DNA from 3 places in the Intrasporangium zincisolvens genome. Region 1 is predicted to be linked to each of the others. Evidence: riboswitches for the same ligand, from Rfam matches in the RefSeq annotation. Region 1 holds a riboswitch; each other region holds the start of a gene.

Region 1 (7,859 bases):
CCCGGAGGACGCACTCCTCGGCGGCTCGCTTGAGCGCCGCGCGTCCCTCCTTGGTGGCGACGTATCCGACGACGATGGCCACTTCCCGGACCTCCTTGGTACGGCAACAAACCGGTGGTCGCACCGTACCCGAAATGGGTCACCGCGGCAGCGGCACGACCGGACTGCCCCGACGCCGGTCCGGCACGGAGCCCGCGAGCGCGTCAGTGACGTCGGCGCCGGGCCAGCGCGTCGCGGACGACCGAGCCCACCTGCGCCTCCTCGATGAGGAAGCCGTCGTGGCCGAAAGCCGAGCTGATCGACACGCGTGTCGCGCCGGGCAGCGCGGCGTGGAGCTCGTCGGACAGCCGCGGCGGGTAGAGCCGGTCGGTGTCGACGGACACGACGGTGCAGTCGGCCGTGACGCGGGCCAGCGCCGCCTCGAGCCCACCGCGGTCGCGGCCGACGTCGTGGGAGTTCATCGCCTCGGTGAGCACGACGTAGGAGTTGGCGTCGAAGCGTCGGGCGAGCTTGCCGGCGTGGTGGTCGAGGTAGGACTCGACGGCGAAGCGCCCTCTGCCGGCGGCACGCTCGCCGACGCTGAAGGGGTCCTCACCGAGCTGGGCCTCGCGGCCGAACCGGTCACCGAGCTCGGCCTCCGTGCGGTAGGTGACGTGCGCGATGCGCCGTGCCAGGCCGAGCCCGGTGTCGGGGCGGTGCGCGGAGTCGTAGTAGTCGCCGCCGGCGAAGTGCGGGTCGGTGCGGATCGCGAGCAGCTGCGGCTGGCACCAGGCGATCTGGTCGGCCGTGGCGTACGGCGTCGAGGCGAGCACGACGCAGCGCTCGACGGAGTCGGGATGGCTGACCGCCCACTCGAGGGCGCGCATGCCACCCATGGAGCCACCGATGACGGCGGCGACACGGGTGATGCCGAGATGCGAGAGCAGGGCCCGCTCGGCGGTGACCTGGTCGCGCACCGTGACGTACGGGAAGCGGCTGCCCCACGGGCGGCCGTCGGGGGCCGGGCTCGCCGGCCCGGTCGTGCCCTGGCAGCCACCGAGGACGTTGGCAGCGACGACGAACCACTCGTCGGGGTCGACCGCCTGACCGGGACCGATGAGGCTGTCCCACCAGCCCGGCGACGGATGGCCCCCGCCGGCCTCGCCGACGACGTGGCTGTCGCCGGTCAGCGCGTGCTCGACGAGGACGACGTTGTCGCGGGCCTCGTTGAGCCGGCCCCACGTCTCGTAGGCGACCCGGACGCCGGGCAGGACTCCCCCGCGCTCGAGCTCGAGGTCGCCGAGCTCGGCGAACCGGCGCCGGCCGACGGGGTCGCCGTCGCGCCACACCCCGTCTCCACCCGGCGCATCCGTTCGGGCATCCGTTCGGGCGCCCGCTCTGTCCGGACCCTGCGGGGGACGGACGGGGCGGCGCGTGACCTGGCCGGGACGGTGGGTCACAGTCATGCGGAGAGCTCCTCGGATGTTCGCGCTTGCCGCGGTCCCATACCGGTGCGGCCTGGTCCTCACCCGGGGCACCCCACCGCGAAGGAGGGTTGCCGGCCAGCGAGCCGGGGCTTGTCGCTGGCGCTCATGACCTGCTCCCAACCATACGCGACGGGATGCGCACGCACCGCCCGCCGGTCCAGCCCGTGGACCGGCCCGGGCCGCCTCCTCAGGCGCACCGGGGCGGGCGGACGCCCTTCTCGAGAGCTGCCCGGACGAGCGTCGCCAGAACGTGCCCCGGGTCGGCGAGCAGGGCACGGTCGGCCGCGAACGAGGCATGGGCACCGTCGCCGAGCCACCAGGCGTAGGCGGCGGTCGCCGCGAGGACCGGAGCGGCGCACGCCTCGGGCGTGGCCCGGCACAACTGCTCGACGCGTGCCAGGACGAGCCGCTCGGTCTGGGCCTCGGTCTCGGCCCAGGCCGTGGCGCCCGCCCCGGGGCCGCCATGGATGTCGAGGGCCCGCCGCAGCCGGGTGGCGAGCTCGTCGGGGACGTGGTCACCGGGGAAGCCCGGGCAGAGCCACGAGACGACCAGGTCGCGCAGGCGCGTGTCGACGAGGGGCCCGACGAGCGCCGCGACGGCCCGGGGGGACGGGTCGACGTCGAGCCCGGACCGCACGAGCCGCACCCATGCTCCGAGAGCCTCGTCGACGAGCTCACCGCGGGCCCGACGGTCGGCGACCGAGCCGCCGCCGTCGGCTCGCTCGAGCCGGCCCACCCACTCCTCCACCGCGGCCAGCCGCCCGGCGTGGTCGGGGTCCTCGGGTGGGAGGGGCTCGACGAGCCGGGCCAGCTCCTCGCGGCTGGCGAGCACGGCGGTACCCATCGCGACGTACTCGGCGACGGCCGGTACATCGGCCGGCTCGGGCATGGGCCGCCCGGGAGACGGACAGCAGTCGCAGTCGAGCCCGAACCACTGCCCGTCGCGGACGACCAGTCGCTCCCCGACCGTCACCCCTCCCTCGTCGAGACCGTCCCGCAGCGCGTCGAGCAGCGGTACCGGATCGCCCGACTCGTCCGGCCCGCCCGCGAACCCGACGAGGACGACGCGGCTCGGGCGCTCCTGCACCAGGGTCGGCACGGTCTGCTGGGCCGCCCGCGCGGCGTCGGCCGGACCGACGAGGTCGAGCCGGGCCACCAACCCGAGGCGCAGCTCGTGGAAGCAGACGACGACGATGCTGCGCTCGGGCCGGAAGCCGAGGTGGTAGGGCAGAACCGTCAACAGCTCGGCGGGTCCGGACAGGGAGATCTTCGGCATGCCCGAAGGCTGCCCTCGGCCGGGTCGGGGCCGCAGCCCTGCAGACCCCGGCTGTGGACGCGCGTCCCTCGGCGCGAGGGGGTGTGGACGACGGCGACCGGGCCTTCAGCGCTCGAGCCGCTTGCGGACCGACTCGAGCACGTAGTCGGTCGCGGCCTGACGCGCACCCTCGGGGAGACGGACACGCCCGGTGCCCTCGGCGCGGCCGGGAACTGCCGACGGCGCGCCGGGCGCGGGTCGTGAGCCGGCCGCAGCGCCCTGCCTGCCGACGAGGCGCCCACGGGCGGCACCCGTGACGTCGCGGTCGCGGCGTCGGCTGTCGCTGACCTCGCCGGCCCACAGGCGGGCCCGGGCGTCGGCAGCCGTGCCGAGCGTGGTGCCCGACGGCTGACCCGCCGGCGGCGCCGAGGGAGCCGGCGCGGACGTCGGTACGGCCTGCCCGGGCACGGTCTGCCCGGTGGCCCCTGCCCGACCGCGGCCGTGGTGCCGGCCCTGGCCGATCTCCCAGGCGATGAAGCGATCGGTCTCCTCGAAGAACGCCCGGACGACCCACGTCAGCACGACGGCGTCGTCCACCGCCCCGATGACCGGCAGGATCGCCTCGGGCACGAGGTCGATCGGCGATGCGACGTAGGCGACGGCAGCGGCCACGAGCCCGAGACGCCGCAGGGACGTCCCGGTGTAGGCGTGGTCGAGCGTCGCGCGGACCAGTCGGGGCACCGCCTGGACGCGTTCGCCCACCCCGGGCGCACCGGGTCGGGTGGCGGCACGCACGACGGACGCGACGGTCGCAGCGAGCTTGATCCGGGAGGCAGCCTTCATGCCCGCCCCAACGTACGGGGCGCGGCCTGGATTCCCGATGTCATGGTCGTCTCGACACCCTCGTCATCGTCGCCCGGGGTCTCAGCGACCGAACGTCGCCAGGGACGGGAACTCCTTGGCCGCCTGCTTGCCGATGCGCCCGAGCATGTAGACGTCGACAGCGGCCCCGAGCAGGCCACCGACGACGGGCACGGCGCGACCGAGGCGGGCGAACGTGCCCTGGCCGATGCGCGCGAGCAGACGGAAGCCGACGGCCTTGTTGAGGACCATGACCGCTGGCGCGGGCAGACGGTCGAGGGCGAGGGCCGACAGCTTGCCCCCGGCTGCGTGCAGGCCCGCCTTCCTCAGCATGTCGTCGCTGTCGGCGCCGACGAGGGTCAGCAGGATCGCCGAGCGGATCTCGGGTTGGTCGATGTCGTAGCCGCGGACCTTCGCGGTGGCCGCCGTCAGGCGTGTGGCGAGGAGGTAGAACTCGAGGATGTTCGCCGGCAGGGACACCGGCATCGTGAAGAAGCCACCGAGGCCGGTGATGAATCCGCCTGCGGCACCGAGCTGCCGGTGGTCGCGCGCGATGATGCGCAGCGCCTGGTCAGCGTCACCGGAGGCGTCACGGAGGGCCTTGGCGGCGACCGTGTGCGCGGAGTCGAAGGGGCCCTTGCCGTCGATGCCGACGTCGAGGAGGCGCTCGACGAGGCGGGTCGCCGCACCTGTCAGCCCGCCCTCCGCGGACTGGTCGACACGGGCCGGCGCCCCGTTGCGCACCACCGCCCCAGCCTGCTCCGCCGCACTGTCCGAGGCCTTGACGGCCTCGGTCCTGTCCCAACCGAAGAAGCCCACCGGCTCTCACCCCTTGAACGAGTCGCGTCTTCCGCCGCACCCGGCGGCCTCCCCCGTCACCGTATGACGAGACGGGGCGCGCATGCGCCCCAAGGTGTCGTCGATCTGCGGCTCACGCACGGTCGGCGGCGTCTCGTAGGGTCGTGCCATGCCCGGACCGATCCTCGGCGCGTCGCTCGACGAGCTACGCCGCGACCGCACGAGCGTCAAGTGGCGGCGCTACGACCCCGACGTCCTGCCGCTGTGGATCGCCGAGATGGACGCCCAGCCCTGCCCCGCCGTCGTCGAGGCCGTCGGCGCGGCGGTGCAGCGTGGCGACACCGGCTACGCCTGGACGGTCGACTACGCCGAGGCGTTCGCCGAGCACGCCGCGGACACGTGGGGCTGGCGGCCCGACCCCGGCGCCACGGTGCGCGTCACCGACGTGCTCACCGGCGTCACCCACCTGCTGGGACTGCTCACCGACCCGGGCGGTCCCGTCGTGCTGACGACGCCCGTCTACAACGCCTTCTTCGAGGTCGTCGAGGCCGCCGGGCGCCGCGTCGTCGAAGCACCTCTCGGAGCCGACCTTCGCCTCGACCTCGACTCTCTCGCAGAGGCTTTCGCGACCGCCACCGCAGGCGGCACACGGGCGGTCCTGCTCCTGTCCAACCCGCACAACCCGACCGGCACGGTGCACACCGCCGACGAGCTGGCCGCGGTGGCACGCCTCGCCGAGGACCACGGCGTCCGGGTCGTGTCCGACGAGATCCACGGCGCCCTCGTCTACACCTCCAGCACCTTCACCCCGTACCTGACGGTGCCGGGCACCGGGCGCGGCATCGTCGTGTCGTCGGCCTCCAAGGCGTGGAACCTCGCGGGGCTCAAGGCCGCCGTCATCGCCCCGGGGCCCGACGCCGTGTCCGACGTGCGCCGCCTGCACCCGTTCGTGACCTTCGGCGCGAGCCATCTGGGTGTCGTCGCGCACGTCGCCGCCTGGCGCCACGGACGTGAGTGGCTCGCGCACCTGCTGGCCGAGCTCGACGCCAACCGCGCGCTGCTCTCGCGGCTCGTCACCGAGCGCCTCCCCGGCGCGCGCCTCGTCGTTCCCGAGGCCACCTACCTGGCGTGGCTCGACCTGCGCGGACTCGGCCTCGGCGACCGGCCCGCGACGCGGCTCGTCGACACGGCACGCGTCGCGCTGTCGGACGGCCCGACGTTCGGCTCCGTCGGGGCCGGGCATGCGCGGGTCAACTTCGCCACCTCCCCCGACATCCTCGCCGAGGCAATCGACAGGATCGCGGGATCCATTGCCTGACAACGCAGTCCCCCTCGTCGCACTCGTCGTCGGACCGACCGCCGCCCTCCTGCTCGGTGAGGGGGTCGACGAGCACGTGCCGCTCGAGGCCCTCGTCGAGCGGGTGGCGAGCGTCACGGCGACGACGCGTCCGCGGTGGGTGGTGTGGTCGGCGGCCTCGACGCTGCGGCCGGTCGTCGACGCCCGGGTGGACGTCCCGCGCACGTGGGACCTCGCCGAGGCGCACCGCCTCGTCAACGGGGGCTGGCGGGCCACCCCGGGACACGTCGTGGCCGCCTGCCGGGGTCTGCCCGAGGCCGAGGTGCCGCGCCCCCGGGCGCCCCGCCTGAGCGGTTTCGACGGCGACCTGTTCGACGTCGTCGCCGGCGACGACCCGTCCCTCTGGACCACCGACGCGCATCTGCGCCCCGATGCCCTCGCCTGGGCGAGCACGCCGGCGCGGCTCCGCGAGCTGGCCGAGCTCGCGCTGGAATGCCAAGCGGCACAGCGGGACTCGCTCGCTCGCATCGCCGGTGCAGCAGTTGCACGACTCGAGCGCACGGTGTGGTCCGAGTCCGCCGCTGCCGTGCTGTGCCTCGAGCTCGAGCGCGACGGCCTCCCCGTCGACCGCCCCGCTGCCGAGGGCCTCATCGCCGCCGCGGCCGGGCCCCGCCCCGCCGACGACGCCGACGCGGCACGCATCCGGGCCCGCCGTGACCAGGACGTCCTGCGCCACGCGCCGGGCCGCGCGGTCGCCGACCTGCGCAACCCGGGGCAGGTGCGTGAGCTGCTGCAGTCGGTCGGGGTCGACGTGCCGAACACCCGCGCCTTCGTGCTCGAGCCGTACCGGCACACGCACCCGTTCGTCGACGCGCTGCTGCGGTGGCGCAAGGACGAACGCATCGCCACGACCTACGGGTACCGGTGGCTCGACGACCACGTCGGTGCCGACGACCGGCTCCGCGGCGGCTGGACCGCCTGCGACGGCGCGGCGGGGCGGATGACCGCCCAGAACGGGCTGCACAACCTCCCCGCTCCCCTGCGCCCGGCCGTGGCCGCGGCGCCGGGTCACGTCTTCGTCCGCGCCGACCTCGGGCAGGTCGAGCCCCGCGTCCTCGCGGTCGTCAGCGCGGACCGCGCCTTCGCCGAGGCGACGCGTGCGGACGACCTCTACGCCCCGGTGGCCGCCAAGCTCGGCGCCGACCGCCCCACGGCCAAGGTCGCGGTGCTCGCGGCGATGTACGGCCAGCGTTCGGGCCCGGCGGGCGAGGCCCTCAAGGACCTCGAACGGGCCTATCCCGTGGCCATGGGCCTGCTCGACCGCGCCTACGCCGACGGCATCGCCCGGCGGCCGGTGCGCACGTACGGGGGTCGGCTCATCCGCTTCGGCGCCCCGGGGGTGACGCCGCAGGGGTTGGAGCCCGGTGAGGACGCCCTCGCCGGCGGCGCCTCGGCCGCCGCCGACGCGGGTCGGGGGCGCTACGCCCGCAACGCGATCATCCAGGGCTCGGCGGCCGAGCTGTTCAAGGCGTGGGCGGCCACGGTGCGCCACGCGGTCGCCCCGCTCGGCGGCCAGATCGTGCTCTGCCTGCACGACGAGCTGCTCGTCCACGTCCCCGAGGAGCACGCCGAGCAGGCCGCCGCGACCGTGGGAACGGCACTCACGAGCGCCGCGCGCACGTGGGCCGGGACGGACGCGGTGCGGTTCGTCGCCGACACCTCCGTCGTGCGGCGCTGGAGCGAGGCCAAGGGCTGAGGGCCCGGCTGAGGCGCGGACCGGTCAGCTGTCGGGGTCGTCCTCGGTGACGTCCTTGAGGAACGCCTCGAACTCGGCACCGATCTCGTCGGCGGTCGGCAGGTCGGACAGGTCGGTGGCGAGCAGGCTGCGCTGCCGCCGCCCCTCCAGGAACGTGTCGTACTGCTGCTCGAGCGCCTTGACGACCGCCGTGATCTCGTCCGACTCCTCCATCTGGCGGGCGATCTCGGCCCGGTTGAGCCCGGCCGTGGCGGCCAGCTCGCGGGTGTCGAGGTCGAGGCCGGTGGCGTTGCGCACGCGGTCGAGACCGAGGAGCGCGGCGTCGGCGTACTCGGACTGGCCGAGGTAGTGCGGCACGTGGACCGCGAAGCCGATGGCGTCGCGCCCCGCCTCGCCGAGCCGGAGCTCGAGCAGCGAGGAGAAGCT
Region 2 (7,859 bases), on a different contig from region 1:
CCCCCACCGAGTGGCGGCTGCTCGAGGCGCTGTGCCGCACGCCGGGCCACCTCGTGTCGCAGCAGGACCTGCTGCGCCAGGTGTGGGGCCCGTCGTACGGCCGCGAGTCGAACTACCTGCGGGTGTACGCCAACCAGCTGCGCCGCAAGCTCGAGCCCGACCCGGCCCGGCCGGTTCACCTCGTCACCGAGCCGGGCCTCGGCTACCGCTTCCTCACCTGAGGATGCGCCTGCGGTTGCGGTCGCAGCCTCAGTAGCGCTCGCGGCCGCCGCGGTCGGTCAGCTGCCAGGCGTCCTCGGACTCCTCGTCGTCCTCGTCGACGGTGGGCGTCATGTCGCCGGGCGACCATGCGGCCGTCGGCACGGCCGTCGTGTCCTCCTCGGCGTGACGCCGCTCGCCGCGCTCGGCCACGATCGACGCGGTCCGCTGCGGTGCGAGCGGCTCCTCGTCGCCGCCGATGCCCGACGCGTCGAGCTCGACGGGCGGCGGGGCGTACGGCTCGTCGCCGTCGGGCACGAGGTCGTCGGCATCGAGGCCGTCGGCACCGAGGTCCTCGGCCGCGGCCGGCGTCGGCACGTCCTCGCCGCGCAGCAGGGCCAGCGTCGTCGGCAGGTCGTCGGGGCGCACGAGCACGTCGCGGGCCTTGGACCCCTCGCTCGGGCCCACGATGCCCCGCGACTCGAGCAGGTCCATGAGCCGACCGGCCTTGGCGAAGCCGACGCGCAGCTTGCGCTGGAGCATCGAGGTGGACCCGAACTGCGTCGTGACGACGAGCTCGGCCGCCTGGAGCAGCACGTCGAGGTCGTCGCCGATGTCGTCGTCGATCTGCTTCTTCGGCGCCACGACCGTGACGTCCTCGACGTAGTTCGGCTTGAGCTGGTCGGTGACGAACTTGACGACCTCGTGGATCTCCGACTCGTTGACCCACGCGCCCTGCACGCGCATCGGCTTGCTCGCGCCCATCGGGAGGAAGAGCGCGTCACCCTGGCCGATGAGCTTCTCGGCGCCGGGCTGGTCGAGGACGACGCGGCTGTCGGCGAGCGAGCTCGTCGCGAACGCCATGCGCGAGGGCACGTTGGCCTTGATGAGGCCCGTGACGACGTCGACCGACGGACGCTGCGTGGCGAGCACGAGGTGGATGCCGGCGGCGCGCGCGAGCTGGGTGATGCGCACGACCGACTCCTCGACGTCGCGCGGGGCGACCATCATGAGGTCGGCGAGCTCGTCGACGACGACGAGCAGGTACGGGTAGGTCGTGATCTGCCGCTCGGAACCCGGCAGCGGCTTGACCTTGCCGGCGCGCACCGCCTTGTTGAAGTCGTCGACGTGCTTGAACCCGAACGCCGCCAGGTCGTCGTAGCGCTGGTCCATCTCCTTGACGACCCAGGCGAGGGCCTCGGCGGCCTTCTTCGGGTTGGTGATGATCGGCGTGATGAGGTGCGGGATCCCCTCGTAGGCCGTCAGCTCGACGCGCTTGGGGTCGACGAGGATGAGGCGCACCTCCTCCGGCGTCGAGCGCATGAGGATCGAGGTGATCATCGAGTTGACGAAGCTCGACTTGCCCGAGCCGGTGGCGCCGGCGACGAGCAGGTGCGGCATCTTCGCGAGGTTGGCGATGACGTAGGCGCCCTCGACGTCCTTGCCGACGCCCATGACCATCGGGTGCTCGTTGCTGCGGGCCGTCTGGCTGCGCAGGACGTCACCGAGCGCCACGTTCTCGCGGTCGGCGTTCGGGATCTCGATGCCGATGGCCGACTTGCCGGGGATCGGCGACAGGATGCGCACGTCGGCGGAGGCCACGGCGTAGGCGATGTTCTTGCTCAGTGCCGTGACGCGCTCGACCTTGGTGCCCGAACCGAGCTCGACCTCGTAGCGCGTGACGGTCGGGCCGCGGGTGAAGCCGGTGACGGCGGCGTCGATGTCGAACTGCTCGAAGACGCCGGTGAGCGAGTCGACGACGGCGTCGTTGGTCTCGCTGCGGGTCTTGTGCGGCGAGCCCGGCTTGAGCATCGCGGCGTCGGGCAGGCGGTAGGTGATGTCGCCGCCGAGGCTGAGCTGCTCGACACGAGAAGGCATCTCGGACATCGGCGGAGGCACGAGCTCGGCCTTGGGGCCGATCTTGCTCGTGTCGGGCGCGCCGTGGGTCTTGGGGTCGGTGGCGTCGACCACCTTCTCGCCGCTGGGCCGTGGGGCGAGGACTCCGGGCGCGGTGGGACGCTTCTCCCCCGGTCGCAGCCGCTTGGTGGGGGCGTCGTCGGCCTCCTTCTGCGCGGCCTGGCGGAACGCCTCGTCGCCGTCGCGCTCGGAGAGGTCGACCGTCTTGCGGCGCGCACGCTTGAGCGCGGCGGCCGGCGCGTCGGTGTCCGCGTCGACGTCGGCCGGGTGGGCGCCGCGGTCGATGACGAGCGCCTTGAGCTGGCGCAGGCGCGTCGGGATCATGTTGACGGGGGTCGCGGTGATGACGAGGAGCCCGAAGACGCCCAGGAGCACGAGCAGGGCCGTGGCGCCGTAGGGCGAGACGGCAGCGGCCACCGGGCTCGAGGCGAGGAAGCCGATGATGCCGCCCGCCGCGCGCATGCCGTCGGCGCCGTCGGGCGGGTTGGGGATGCCGTCGGCCAGGTGCGACAGGCCGCAGGCGGCGAAGGTCAGGGCGATGGTGCCGACGATGATCCGGTTGGTCGCGGCCTCGTCCTGGGGCGCGCGGAGCATCCGCAGCCCGAGCGCCAGCAGGACGAGCGGGACGGCGTAGGCGACGCGTCCGAACGTGCCGGCGAAGACGGCGTGGACCACCTCGCCGAACGAGCCGGTGACGCCCCACCACTCGCGGGCCGCGACGATGACGGCCAGGGCGATGAGGGCGAACCCGATGCCGTCGCGCTTGTGCTCGGGCTCGAGGTCTGCGGCGCTGTGGCCGACGCGGCGCACGGCACCTCCGGCGAGGTGCGAGACGCCCATCCACGTGTTGCGCACGGCGTTGAAGGGGAACGGCAGCCCGCCACCCCTGGCCTTGCTCTGGCCCTTGGTCTGGCCCTTCCGCGGGGCGGCCGGCTTGCGCTGCGCGGGGCGCGTGGACCGGGCGGCCGCCGGGCGCGACGACGTGCCCTTGGCGCGCGTGGCGGCCGCGGAGCTCGTGCGCTGGGTGGTGGACGGACGTGTCGCCATGCTGGCACCGTACGTCAACGCACCGCTGAACTCACGCGTCACACGCGCACCAGAGCCAATCCGCACCGGACGGCAGTGCCGTGAACCTGAAAGGCCTCCCGCGGACGACTCCTACTCTGGGGACGTGGGCACGGGGTCACCCCCGACCGAGGGAGACGAGTCCGGCGGCGGGCTCACGCCGCCCGGCCGTGCTGCGCTCCGCCAGCTGCTGCGCATCCGGCCCTTCCGCGACCTCTTCGCGGCCGGCACCATCTCGAGCTTCGGCGACTGGCTCGCCCTGCTCGCCACGGCGGCCCTCGCCGCCGAGCTGGCGACCGGCGGCGTGGGCGAGTACCTCGCCGTCTCGGGCGTCTTCGTCCTGCGCATCGCGCCCGCCGTCGTCCTCGGCCCGCTCGCGGGAGTCGTGGCCGACCGGCTGGACCGACGCCTCACGATGGTCGTGGGCGACCTGCTCCGCTTCGGCCTCTTCGTCTCCATCCCCGTCGCCGGCTCGCTGTGGTGGATGTACGTCGCGATCGTGCTCATCGAGTGCGTCTCCCTCTTCTGGAACCCGGCCAAGGACGCCACCGTGCCCAACCTCGTGCCGCGGGAGCGGCTGGAGCTGGCGAACCAGCTGGGTCTCGTGGGCAGCTACGGAACGGCGCCCCTGGCCGCCCTCGCCTTCTCGGGCCTGTCCCTGCTCGGCGCCCCGCTGCACGCCGTCCTGCCCGGGCTCGACCCCGAGGGCATCTTCCTGGCGCTGTACGCCAACAGCGCGACCTTCCTGCTCAGCGCCGGGATCATCTGGCGGATCTCCTTCCCCGCGCGCCGGGCGAGCGAGAGACTCGCGGGCCAGTCGCTCGTCCGGACCGTCGCCGACGGCCTGCTCGTGATCAGGCAACGACCCTTCGTGCGAGGCCTCGTCGGCGGGATGCTCGGTGCCTTCGGCGCCGGCGGGCTCGTGGTCGGCCTCGCGACGCGCTTCGTCCAGGACATGGGGGCGGGCGCACCGGGCTACGGCATGCTCTTCCTCGCCGTCTTCACCGGCATGGCGGCCGGGATCGTCGCCGGCCCGCGGGTGCTCGGCGGGCTCTCGAGACCGCGCATCTTCGGCGCCGCCCTCGTCGGTGCCGGAGTGCTCCTGCTCGTCCTCGCCCTGGTCCCGGTGCTGCTCGTCGCGCTGCCGGTCGCCACCCTTCTCGGCGCCGTCATCGGCGTGGCCTGGGTCGTCGGCTACACGCTCCTCGGGCTCACCGTCGAGGACGAGGTCCGAGGCCGCACCTTCGCGCTGGTCCAGTCGCTGAACCGCGTCGTGCTCGTCCTGGTGCTCGCCGTCGCTCCGCTGCTGGCCGCCGGGGCGGAGGCGCTGCTCCCGCTGCCGCGCACCGTGGACCTCGGGCCGGTGTCGCTGACCTACGCCGGGGCCACGGCCGCCTATCTCGTCGCCGGGCTCGCGATGGGGACGGCCGGCGTCAGCGCCTGGCGATCGATGAACGACAAGCCGGGGCTGACGCTCCTCGCGGAGATCCACCAGGTCCGGCGCGGCCGCCACGGCCGGCACGGTGGGCGCTGACGCAGGCCCGGAGCCCAGGTCGTCTCGGATGGCGACACGCGTCGACCGCGAGGTGGACATCCTCGCGACCGCGCCCCTATCGTCGAGGCCAGGTCAAGAGTGTCAGCGACAAGCCCCGGCTCGCTGGCCAGCAACCCTCCTCCGCGGTGGGGTGCTCCGGGTGACGACCAGGCCGCCCTCGGCTGGTTTCGACGAGGTCGGCAAGCGCGGACCTGCACCGGTGGGTCCCAGGACTCACGAGGAGCACTGCCATGTCGGCCCTTCCCAGCACCACGACCCTCTGTGGCGGCGGGCCCGCCCCCGTCGTGCGCACTCGCGCCCTGCACGTCGTCGCCGACGCCGAGGCCCTCCCGCGCGTCTTCGGCGCAGGTCTGCGCGTGCCGACCACCGCCGGCGAGGTGGCCTACGCCAACCTCGATCACGCCGCGTCGACGCCGGCGCTGCAGACCGTCAAGGACGCCGTCGACCGCGCCCTCGAGACGTACTCGTCGGTGCACCGCGGCGCCGGGTACGCCTCGCGGCTGACGAGCGCCTGGTACGAGCAGGCCCGCGAGGAGGTCGCCCGGTTCGTCGGGGCCCGCGAGGACGACGAGGTCGTCTTCACCCGCACGACGACCGACTCGTGGTCGGCCCTGGCCCACGCCCTGCCGAGCCGCGCGGTCGTCTTCGTCTTCGGCAGCGAGCACCACTCGACGCTGCTGCCGTGGGGCCGTTCGCGCACCGTGCGCCTTCCGATCCCCCAGGGCACCGACGACGCCCTCGACCTGCTCGACGAGGCCCTCGCCGACCACCCCGGCAAGCACCGGCTCGTCGTGCTCACCGCGGCCTCGAACGTGACCGGCGAGGTGTGGCCGGTCGAGCGGTTCGCGCGCCTGGCCCACGAGCACGGCGCCCGGATCGCCGTCGACGCCGCACAGCTGTCGGCCCACCGCCGCATCGACCTCGCGGCCTGGGACGCCGACTGGGTCGCCTTCTCCGGGCACAAGACCTATGCGCCGTTCGGCACCGGCGTGCTCGCCGGGCGTCGCGACTGGCTCGACGCCGGCGCCCCGTACCTGCCCGGTGGCGGGGCGACGGCGTCGGTCACCCAGTCCGGCACGGTCTGGGCCACCGGCCCGGCCCGGCACGAGGGCGGCAGCCCGAACGTCGTCGGCGCCATCGCCCTGGCCGCCGCCTGCGCGACGATCGAGCGTCACCGCGACGCGATCGAGGCCCACGAGGAGGCCCTCCTCGAGCGCCTGCGCAGCGGTCTCGAGGCCGTCCCCGGCGTCGACGTGCTCTCGCTCTTCGGCGACGACCACGACCGCGTCGGCGTCGTCGCCTTCACCGTGGCCGGCTTCGAGCCGTCGCTCGTGTCGCAGGTGCTCTCGGTCGAGCACGGCATCGGCGTGCGCGACGGCAAGTTCTGCGCCCACCTGCTCGTCGACGAGCTGCTCGAGGACCCGTGGGGCGAGCGTCCGGAGACCGCCGTGCGCGCCAGCGTCGGCCTCGGCAGCACCGCCGAGGGCGTGCAGCGCCTCGTCGACGCGGTGGCCGGCCTCGTCGCCGAGGGCCCGTCTCGGACGTGGACCCGCACCGCCGCCGGCTGGACCGTCGAGGGCACCGACCCCCGCGACGTCGAGGTCGAGCGCCCCTGGTGAGTCCCGCCCCGGGCGATCAGCGCTTGGCGGGAAGGCCGTAGGACGCCCAGACCGCGGCGTGGTCGGTGCGGTTGAACGCGACCTGGCCGGCGTCGACGAGGACGAGGCCCCGGCTCAGCTGGTGGTCGAGCGCGACGTAGGGCGGGATGCGGTGCCCTTCGAACGGCCAGGTGCGCACCCAGCCGTTGCCGGCCGCCACCTGGGCGTCGACGAGCCCCTCGGCGAGCCGGCGGAACACCGGGTGACCGGACGAGGCGTTGAAGTCACCGGCGAGCACGAGCGGCTCGGTCGTCGGCTGCTCGCGCACCCACGTGGTCAGCGAGGTCAGGCCCGCGTGCCAGCGGTCCGTCTGGTACCGCAGCGGGGGCGGTGGGTGGACGGCCCGGAGCCGCACCCTCCCGACGGGCGTCGTGACCTCGACGACCGGCTGGAGGCTGTAGCTGACCGTTCCCACGCCCTTGTCGAGCTCGGTCAGCGGGAACCGCGACAGCACGAGCGTGCCGATGACGCCCTCTCGTGCTGCACCGGCTCGCTGGGTGAAGAACGTCCGCGCGCCGACGTCGTCGAGGTCGGTGACGGCCTCAGGCGTCGCCTCGAGGAGCACGAGCACGTCGACCCCGTGGTAGCGGACGGCATCCATGAGCTGCTGCGGGTTCGCATGCCCGTCATTGAGGTTCACGGACATGACCGTGAGATCGGCCTCCGCCTTGGGGCGGGTGCTCGACGACCACGCGGGCGCCACGACGACGAGCGCCACGACCATGGCGACGACGATGGGGACGGCCACGACCCACCGCCGCAGGAGCAGCGCCGCGACCGCCAGCAGCACGAGGCCGATCACGACGAGCGGGGTGGTCGTCTGGAGCACGACCAGGGGGTACACGGTGGTGTCGAGCCAGCGCAACGCCACCACGACGAGGAGCCCCACGAGCGCGACGAGGAGTGCGACGTCGGCAACCCGCCGCCAGCGGCGACGCACCACCGCGTCCCCGGTGTGTTCGGTCACGGGCGGCTCAGGCCTGCAGGACGACGGGGATGATCATCGGCCGGCGGCGGATCTTGCCACCGACCCACGACCCGACGGCCCGCCGCACGATCTGCTGCAGCTGCTGGTCGTCGCGGACCCCGTTGGCCACGGCCTCCTCGATGGCGCGCTCGACCTTCGGGATGACCTGCTGGAAGATCTCGTCGTCCTCGACGAAGCCGCGCGCCGTGATCTGTGGCCCGCTCGCGATCTTGCCGGTGGCCGAGTCGATGACGACGATGCACGAGATGAAGCCCTCGTCGCGCAGGATGCGGCGGTCCTTGAGCAGTGCCTCGTCGGCACCTCCGACGCTGCTGCCGTCGACGTACACGTAGCCGCAGTCGACGACGCCGACGACCGACGCCTTGCCGTCGACGAGGTCGACCACGACGCCGTCCTCGGCGAGCACGACGTGGTCCTCGGGGACGCCGGTCTGCATCGCGAGCCGGGCGTTGGCCCACATGTGGCGCCACTCGCCGTG
Region 3 (7,859 bases), on a different contig from region 1:
GCCCCGGTGCAGCGCGTGCGACACGTCGTTGTAGATGACGCCGTGCTGCAGGAACACCCGACGGCTGCCGACGCGCCAGGCCAGGTGCCGCTGGTACTGCTCGCGCGACCAGCCGTCCGGCAGCATGTAGGCGTCGATGTCGTAGGAGTTGACGAGGACCGACGCGTGCAGCATGAGCCAGCGGTGGCGCCGGCTGCTGTGCGCCACGACGTTGCCGAGGCGGGCGAGGTCGGCGAACCCCGGCGCGTCCCGGTCGAGCACGTAGTACACGGGCAGCTCGGGGTGGTGGCGCCGGATGTACCGGAACAGCGCGACGGAGTTGTCCTGCGTCGTGTCGCGCCGCTCGCCGAGCAGCCAGATGTCCTTGCCGCGCATGAACGGGCGCGACAGCGCCCGGCGCAGCCGCTCCGCCCCGAAGGGCGCCCTTTTGCGGAACGCCGTGACGTCCTCGCGCAGCAGGCTGCGGCTCAGGCGTCGGCGCTCGGCCGGCGTGCCGGCGCGTCGCACGGACAGCTGGCAGTTGTCCCAGCGGTCCACGCGCGGAAGGATGCTCAGCCCTGCACGCCGGTGGTGGCGTGCGGAGCGCAGGTAGCCCTGGCTCGGCTTGGTCCGGGTCGAGGCCTGCCCCGTGGGGGTGAGGAACACCAGCCGCATGTGGTGCTGCCCCTCCTTGAGCCGTGAGAGCGGCACGACCGCCTCGAAGCCGCTGTACCGCAGCTCGGGGGCGCGCACCGCGACGTCCGGGCGCTCGACGACGCGGGCCGGGGTCGTGATCCCGCTGCCGCGCACGCGCAAACCCAGCTCGAGGGTGCAGCCGGCGCTGAGGTCCAGACCGGGAACGTTGAGCCGCCCGGTCAGCACGAGCTCCTTGCCGTGGCGCACGCTGACCGACTCCAGCCAGGCGTGGACGGTGTCGAGGCTCATGACGTCGTCGAGGTCGTCGTAGCGGTCCAGGACGAGCCGGCCCTCCTGGGCCCTGACACGCGTGGCATGCGTCGCGCGCTCGGAGAACAGCTCGAAGTCCTCCTTCATCACGGCGCCGTACGGGATGCGGTGCCGGGCGTTCAGCGCCGCGTCCGTGACGGCCTCGGCCGGGAAGTCGCGGTACACCGACACGGCGCGGTCGAAGAAGTCCCGTAGCGCCGGTCCCTCGAGCATGTCCGGCGCCCGAAGCAGGAAGCCCTGGAAGCTGCGCACCATGAAGGAGCGCAGGGCGGCGGCGCGATCCTCGTCGAGCCCGGGCAGCAGGTGGGACAGCATCTCCTCGACGAGCAGGTGGTCCTCGAAGTTCGTCGGGTTCGAGAACAGCGAGTCCATGATCGAGCCGCTGACCTCGCGCTTGCGGTACTGGTAGACCACCGTCCGCGTCAGGACGGTGCCTCGTGACCACAGCAGCGCGGGCAGCGTGACGTAGACGTCCTCGAAGTGGACGCCCTCGCCGAACCGAAGCCCGTGCGACTCCAGGTGGCTGCGTCGGAAGACCTTGTTGCACGCGCTGGCGCTGTGGACGAGGGCCGGCGCCTCGGCCAGGCTGCTCACGCACCGGGGTTCCGGCGTCAGCTCCGACTGCCAGGGCCAGGTCGTGGCCTGCGGGAACGTGCGCATGTTGCCGACGACGACGTCGACGTCGTCGGTGACGAGCGAGCGCAGGGTCGACGTGGCGTCGGCCGGCAGCACGTCGTCGGAGTCGCAGAACGCGACGAACGTCCGCGTCGATGCGTCGAGTCCCGCGTTCCGTGCGGCACCCAGGCCGGCGTTCGGCTGGCGGATCAGGTGGACGTTGTCGTGCAGGCCGGCGAACCGCGCCGCGATGTCACCCGACGCGTCGGTGCTGCCGTCGTCGACGAGGACGACCTCGAGCTCGGCGAAGTCCGGCTGCGCCTCGATCGACTCGAGGCACTCGGTGAGGTAGCTCTCGACGTTGTAGATCGGGACGATGACGGTGAGGTCGTTCGGCGCGTCCGGGACGCTCATGCCTCGTCACCGTGCGGCGGACGCTCGAACGTGGACGGGAGCGGGAAGTACTGCTGCAGGAAGGTGCTGATCATCCGCGCCTGCGTGCTGGGGTCGATCCCCGTGGAGTCGTGGTCGTTGAGGCAGAAGACGTCGAAGTTGCGCTTGCGCAGCAGCCCCTCGAGACGGGCCGGGGTGTCGGGCCGGGCGATGTCGGCGTAGAAGTAGGCGATCGAGCCCGGGACCGCGCGGCCGGTGAAGTAGCCGTAGTAGTGCGCCAGCGACGACGGGATGGCGATGTCGGAGTCGCTCCTGAACTGCGCCCGGGCGGTGCGGCCGTGGTCGTCGGTGAAGGTGCGCTCGATCTCCTCGAGCACCGAGCGCCGCATCGAGTGCGGCACGTGCTTCATCTTGTTCGTGACCTGGTGGCCGAACTCCGAGAGGACGAGGTCGCGGTTGCGCTTGCCGGCCGCCATGACCGGCCAGTCCTCGGGGGCCGGGCCACCGAGGTTGATCTTGGCCGTCGACGGGAAGAAGTTCGTCAGGCCGTTGCTGCGCACGAACCGGCTCGGCTCGACGGACCGGCCGAAGAACACGTCGTCGTTGAGGTAGAGGAAGTGCTCGGACAGTCCCTCGATGTGGTGCAGCTGCGACTCGATCGCGTGCGAGTTGAACGTCGGCAGGCGGTCGTGGTCGGTGAAGATGTCCCGGTGGTCGACGACCGTGATCTTGGGGTGGCTCGTGTCGAGCCACGAGGGCACCTGGGCGTCGGTGACGATGTAGACGTGGTTGACCCAGCCGGCGTACATCTCCAGCGAGCGCAGGGAGTAGCGCAGCTCGTCGCGGGACAGGAAGCGTGAGGAGTTGGTCGCCAGGCGGTTGACGGCGCCGGCGCCCTTGACCTCGCGCAGGGTCCGCTCGTACCGCTCCTCCCACGCCGGGTCGGAGCCGTCGACCCACGTGTAGACGACGTCGACGGGGGTGCGCACGGAGTCCAGCGTCGGGTGGCTGACCCGCGCCAGCGTCGGCCGGGCACGGCCGTCCACCTCGCGCAGCGCGATGGTCTGGTTGTCCGGCTCGACGACGTCGATCCAGTGGTTGCGACGCGGCGCGACCCACGTGCCGGCCGGCACCGGCTGGCTGCCGAGGGCGAGCGGGCCGTCCTGGCTCGTCTCCTCCCAGAACTGGACGTCGCAGCCGAGGTCACCGGCGCTGAGGAACTGCCGGTCCGGCGTGCACAGCGCCTTGAAGACGCGCAGGTGCGAGGCGCCGCCCGGGATGACGCGGTGGCCGATGAGCCGGGGGCGCACGATGCGGCCACCGGAGACGGGGGCGGCGTAGGCACCGCTCGGGGCCAGCTCGCGCTCGAGCGCGACCCGCGCGTCGTGCGCGGAGTCGGACGGGACGACGACGAGGCGTCGGCGGTTGGTCTCCGACTCGAGCACGACGTGCTCGACGCCGTGTGCCTCGAGGGCATCGGCGACCAGCGCGAGGTTGTCGGCGAGGACCCGCACCGAGGAGAAGGTGGTGGTCGGGTGGGCGAGCCAGTTCTGGTCGCCGTTGGAGACCGTGACGCCGCCACCGCGCAGCCGGTGCGGCACGGAGGCGAGGGCGCGAGTGGCACGGCGGTCGCGGTACCGCCTCTGGGCGTCCGTCGTGCCGTGCACAAGGGGACGGACGCGCAGCCACCAGGCCTGCGGAACCCGCCTCAGCAGTCGGACCTTGAGATGGTGCGGTACGTGGTCGGCGAGGCGTGGCATGTGAAAGAGCTCCCTGTGGTGTCGCTCGAACGAGCGCAGCGACGTGTGACGCGTCCGACATTTCTCCCCGGCTTGTCGGAGGACGTGGAGGAAACTAACACGGTCCACCCAGTCCAGGGTGCTAAAGGCACGCAACCGTGCTACGCGCGTCCTGTCAGTCGAGACGCTGCGTCACCGTGTGCGTGCCCCTTGCCGGGTCGTGTTCGACGGTCGTCGTGGCGCCCTGGACGAGTGCGAGGAACGGCGCGACGTGCCCGCACTCGACGTCGCCCACGATCGGCAGGCCGAGCATGCCGAGGGCGTCGCGGACGGCGTCGTGCTGGGTGAAGCCGTTCGGCTCGGGCGCGTTGGTACGTGACACGAGGACGCCGTTGGCCGCGTCGAAGAAGCCACGCAGGCGCATCGCGTGCAGCGCGCGGCAGATGTCGTACGAGGCCCACTCGGCGATGTCGAGCAGCACGACGGTGCCCTCGGGCGCGTGGTCGCGGGCGAAGGCACCGATGTCGGCGAAGCGCCCGCCGGCGAGGAAGCTGATCGTCTCGACGCAGCCGCCGACCAGGCGACCGGAGAAGTGCGCGGCCTCGCCCTCGTGGCCGGGGTCGATGCGGGTCCACGTGCCGCGCCCGTCGAGGGTCATCTGCGAGACCGTCGGGTTGCCGGCGTAGTCGTCCCAGCCGCTGGAGCGGAACCGGCCGGGGGAGTGCTGGCGCAGCTCGTCGCCCGGCGTCGCGGCGGCGACGTCGACCCAGTGGAGGATGCCGTCGGGGAGCGCGTACGGGGTGTCCATGAGGTTCTGCCCGTGGATGGTCGCCAGTCCCGTGGCGAGGGTGAGCGGGGTCAGCCACGTGGAGGTGTCGGAGAAGCCGACGCACCACGTGGGCTCGGCGGCCGCGATCGCGTCGAGGTCGAGCAGGTCGAGCAGGTCGATGCCGGTCTCTCCGCCCCACGGCGGTACGACGGCCCGGATCGTCGGGTCGAGCAGCATCGACATGAGCTCGGCGGCGCGCGCCTCGCGTGGTCCGCTGACCTGGCTCGGCGCGTGGTTGAGCTCGCCCACGACGACCTCGAAGCCGCGGTCGCGCAGGCACTCGACCGCGTGGGCGAAGCGTCCCCAGAGGGCGTCGGACACGCCGGAGCTCGGCGACGTCACGCCGATCCGGTCGCCGGGACGCAGGGGAGCGGGGTAGCGGATCGGCATGGCCGACATGGTGCCAGCCGTGCCGAGCCGCCACACCCGGGTTTCGGCCGCGTCAGGCCTTGGCGGCCGTGAAGCCCTGCTCGAGGTCGGCGACGATGTCGTCGATGTGCTCGATGCCCACCGAGAGGCGCACGAGGCCGGGCGTGACGCCGGCGGCGAGCCGGTCCGCGTCGGGCCCCTGGGAGTGCGTCGTCGACGCCGGGTGGATGACGAGCGAGCGGACGTCGCCGATGTTGGCGACGTGGCTGTGCAGCGTCAGCGCCTCGACGAACTTCTTGCCCGCCTCGAGGCCGCCGACGATCTCGAACGACAGGACGGCACCGGCGCCGCGCGGGGTGTACTTGTCGGCAAGGGCGTGGAACGGGCTGTCCTGCAAGGATGCCCACACGACGCGCTCGACCTGCTCGTGCGCCTGGAGGAAGGCCGCCACCTTGTGGGCGTTCTCGATGTGACGCTCGATGCGCAGCGACAGCGTCTCGAGCCCCTGGGCGATGAGGAAGGCGTTGAAGGGCGACGCGGCGGGGCCGAGGTCGCGCAGCAGCTGGACCCGGGCCTTGAGGATGAAGGCGAGGTTGGCGCCGAGCGGGCTGCCGACGCCGAGGTCGCGGGCGAAGACGAGCCCGTGGTAGCTCTCCTCGGGGGTGTTGTAGTTCGGGAACTTCTCGGGGTCCTTGCCGTAGTCGAACGTGCCCGCGTCGACGATGACGCCGGCGATCGAGGTGCCGTGCCCGCCGAGGTACTTCGTCGCCGAGTGCACGACGACGTCGGCGCCCCATTCGATCGGGCGGATGAGGTACGGCGTCGCGACGGTGTTGTCGACGACGAGCGGCACGCCGTGCTCGTGGGCGAGGGCCGCGACGGCCTCGATGTCGAGGATCTCGCTCTTCGGGTTGGCGATGGTCTCGCCGAAGAGCAGCTTGGTGTTGGGGCGGATCGCCGCACGCCACGAGTCGATCGAGGTCGGGTCCTCGACGAAGCCGACCTCGATGCCGAACTTCGGCAGGGTGTGCTTGAAGAGGTTGAAGGTGCCGCCGTAGAGGCTGGGGGAGACGACGACGTGGTCACCCGCCTCGGCGATGTTGAGCACGGCGAGCGTCTCCGCGGCCTGGCCAGACGCCACGAGCAGGGCGCCCACACCACCCTCGAGTGCCGCGATGCGCTGCTCGACGACGTCGGTGGTCGGGTTCATCAGGCGTGTGTAGATGTTGCCGAACTCCTTGAGCCCGAACAGGTTTGCTGCGTGGTCGGTGTCGTTGAAGACATAGCTCGTGGTCTGGTAGATCGGCAGGGCGCGCGCTCCGGTGGCGCTGTCGGCGGACTGCCCGGCGTGGATCTGCTGGGTCTCGAAGGACCACTTCGGCTCGGTCATCGGTCGTTCTCCTCGTTGTCCTCGTGCGGCCGGTGACCGGGTGCCCCGAGGGGACGGGTCCGGCGCACCGACGGGTCGGTGCGGGAGAGAGAGTCTCCGCGCTTGCCCGCGCGCCGGGTGGCGACGACGGGCCAGGTCTTCACCCGGGGCACCCCGCCGCGGTGGGAGGGTTGCCGGCCAGCGAGCCGGGGCTTGACGCTGACACTCATGACCTACCGGCGAGTGTACGGACGCGTGTCCGCGAGGTGGGAGCGCGTGTCCTCATCGTGGACGCCCGATGCGTGCCCTCGGGCGGCCGTGGAGCAGGCCGTTGCCGGCTGTTGACGCCGAGCCGTGTCGAGATGTCCTGGGCGTCAGTCGAACTCGTTGTCCACAGGGTCTACAGAGGTCTTTCCTTCCATTCGAACATGTGTTCTAATGGACAAACGGGACAGGCGTCGAGAGGAGGCCCCGGATGCCGTACGTCGCATCGCCGCGTGGGGCCTCTGATGTGCCGGAGGCTGGGCCGTTCCGGGTGCTTCGCGTGTCGTGGTCGGCCGACCCGTCCGAGCTCGCGGAGTGGCTGGAAGCGCTGCTCGCCCCCGTCCGTGATCGGGCTGAGCGTGCTCGGTCGGCTGGTCTGGTCGAGGGTTTGGTGCGGGCCGGGGAGCAGGTCCTGGAGCAGATCGAGGAGCTCGAGTCGGCCAAGGCGCGGCTGGAGGCCGAGCTGCTCGCGGCGTACGGGGCGCTGGCCTCGATCGAGGCGCAGCAGGTCGCGGCGCTGCCGCAGGGCGGGTCGGCGGCTCGGATGGCGGGCTTGGTGTCGCCGGAGCGGGTCGTGGCCGAGGAGATCGCGCTCGCGACGGGGGTCGGCGCCGGGGAGGTGGCGCGGCGGCTCGCGGTTGCGACGGCGCCGCGGCGGCACCGGGTGATGCTGGCGGCGCTGCGCGAGGGGGCGACGTCGCTGTACCGGGTGCTGCAGGTCGCCTCCGACACGAGCATGTTGTGCGACGCGGATATCGCGACGGTGGCCGAGGCGGTCCTGGCGCCGAGCCGCGACGGGAACATCGTGGGGCAGCGGACCTTCACGGCCCGGCTGCGGCGCGGTCGCAGCCGTCGACGCGCGTGGCTCGGAGGAGCGCCGGGCGCACGCGCGGGCGCGGCGTGGGGTGTTCGGGCGGATGACCGCCGACGGGATGGGCTACCTGACCGTCACGGCGGACGGCCCGACCATCGCCGCCGTCCTGGGCCGGCTCGACACGACCGCCCGCGGGATGCGCGGCGCCGGGGATCCGCGGAGCCTGGACCAGCTGCGCTGCGACCTGGCCACTGAAGCCCTTCTCGCCGGTCCGGGAGCGCTGCCCTCTGGTCAGGCGCAAGCGGCGGCGCGGGTGTGGCTCGTGGTGCCGTTCGAGGTCGCCACCGGCGACTCCGACACCGCCTGCGAGGTTCCCGGGCACGGCTGGGTCACCGCCGCCCACGCCCGCGACGTCATGACCCGCCCCGGGTCGGTCTGGGCGACCCTGCCGGTCGACCTGGCCACCGGGCACGCGATCAGCCGCCCCAGCAAGAGCTACGGGCCGAGCCAGGCCATGGTCGA

Evidence for each region. Region 1 has a riboswitch for S-adenosylmethionine ahead of metX (homoserine O-acetyltransferase MetX). Riboswitches for the same ligand answer to the same signal wherever they lie in the genome.
Region 2: another riboswitch for S-adenosylmethionine. It lies ahead of RY076_RS08015 (aminotransferase class V-fold PLP-dependent enzyme); the one in region 1 lies ahead of metX (homoserine O-acetyltransferase MetX).
Region 3: another riboswitch for S-adenosylmethionine. It lies ahead of RY076_RS14600 (bifunctional o-acetylhomoserine/o-acetylserine sulfhydrylase); the one in region 1 lies ahead of metX (homoserine O-acetyltransferase MetX).

Annotation. Positions count from the first base shown of each region.
Region 1 is NZ_JAWIIL010000012.1:81,374-89,232, forward strand. Features, by position in the region: gene RY076_RS21415 (universal stress protein) at 1-82, opposite strand, end outside; gene metX (homoserine O-acetyltransferase MetX) at 204-1,445, opposite strand; SAM riboswitch class IV at 1,463-1,577, opposite strand; gene RY076_RS21425 (DUF4192 domain-containing protein) at 1,654-2,742, opposite strand; gene RY076_RS21430 (YkvA family protein) at 2,848-3,564, opposite strand; gene RY076_RS21435 (EcsC family protein) at 3,646-4,401, opposite strand; gene RY076_RS21440 (MalY/PatB family protein) at 4,550-5,698, shown strand; gene RY076_RS21445 (DNA polymerase) at 5,691-7,433, shown strand; gene RY076_RS21450 (proteasome assembly chaperone family protein) at 7,458-7,859, opposite strand, start outside.
Region 2 is NZ_JAWIIL010000002.1:794,069-801,927, reverse strand. Features, by position in the region: gene RY076_RS08030 (response regulator transcription factor) at 1-221, shown strand, start outside; gene RY076_RS08025 (FtsK/SpoIIIE family DNA translocase) at 250-3,162, opposite strand; gene RY076_RS08020 (MFS transporter) at 3,287-4,714, shown strand; SAM riboswitch class IV at 4,806-4,927, shown strand; gene RY076_RS08015 (aminotransferase class V-fold PLP-dependent enzyme) at 4,966-6,354, shown strand; gene RY076_RS08010 (endonuclease/exonuclease/phosphatase family protein) at 6,371-7,360, opposite strand; gene RY076_RS08005 (ribonuclease J) at 7,368-7,859, opposite strand, start outside.
Region 3 is NZ_JAWIIL010000005.1:58,171-66,029, forward strand. Features, by position in the region: gene RY076_RS14585 (bifunctional glycosyltransferase/CDP-glycerol:glycerophosphate glycerophosphotransferase) at 1-1,974, opposite strand, end outside; gene RY076_RS14590 (stealth family protein) at 1,971-3,713, opposite strand; gene RY076_RS14595 (S66 family peptidase) at 3,868-4,911, opposite strand; gene RY076_RS14600 (bifunctional o-acetylhomoserine/o-acetylserine sulfhydrylase) at 4,964-6,280, opposite strand; SAM riboswitch class IV at 6,374-6,493, opposite strand; gene RY076_RS14605 (serine/threonine-protein kinase) at 6,735-7,592, shown strand; gene RY076_RS14610 (HNH endonuclease signature motif containing protein) at 7,660-7,859, shown strand, end outside.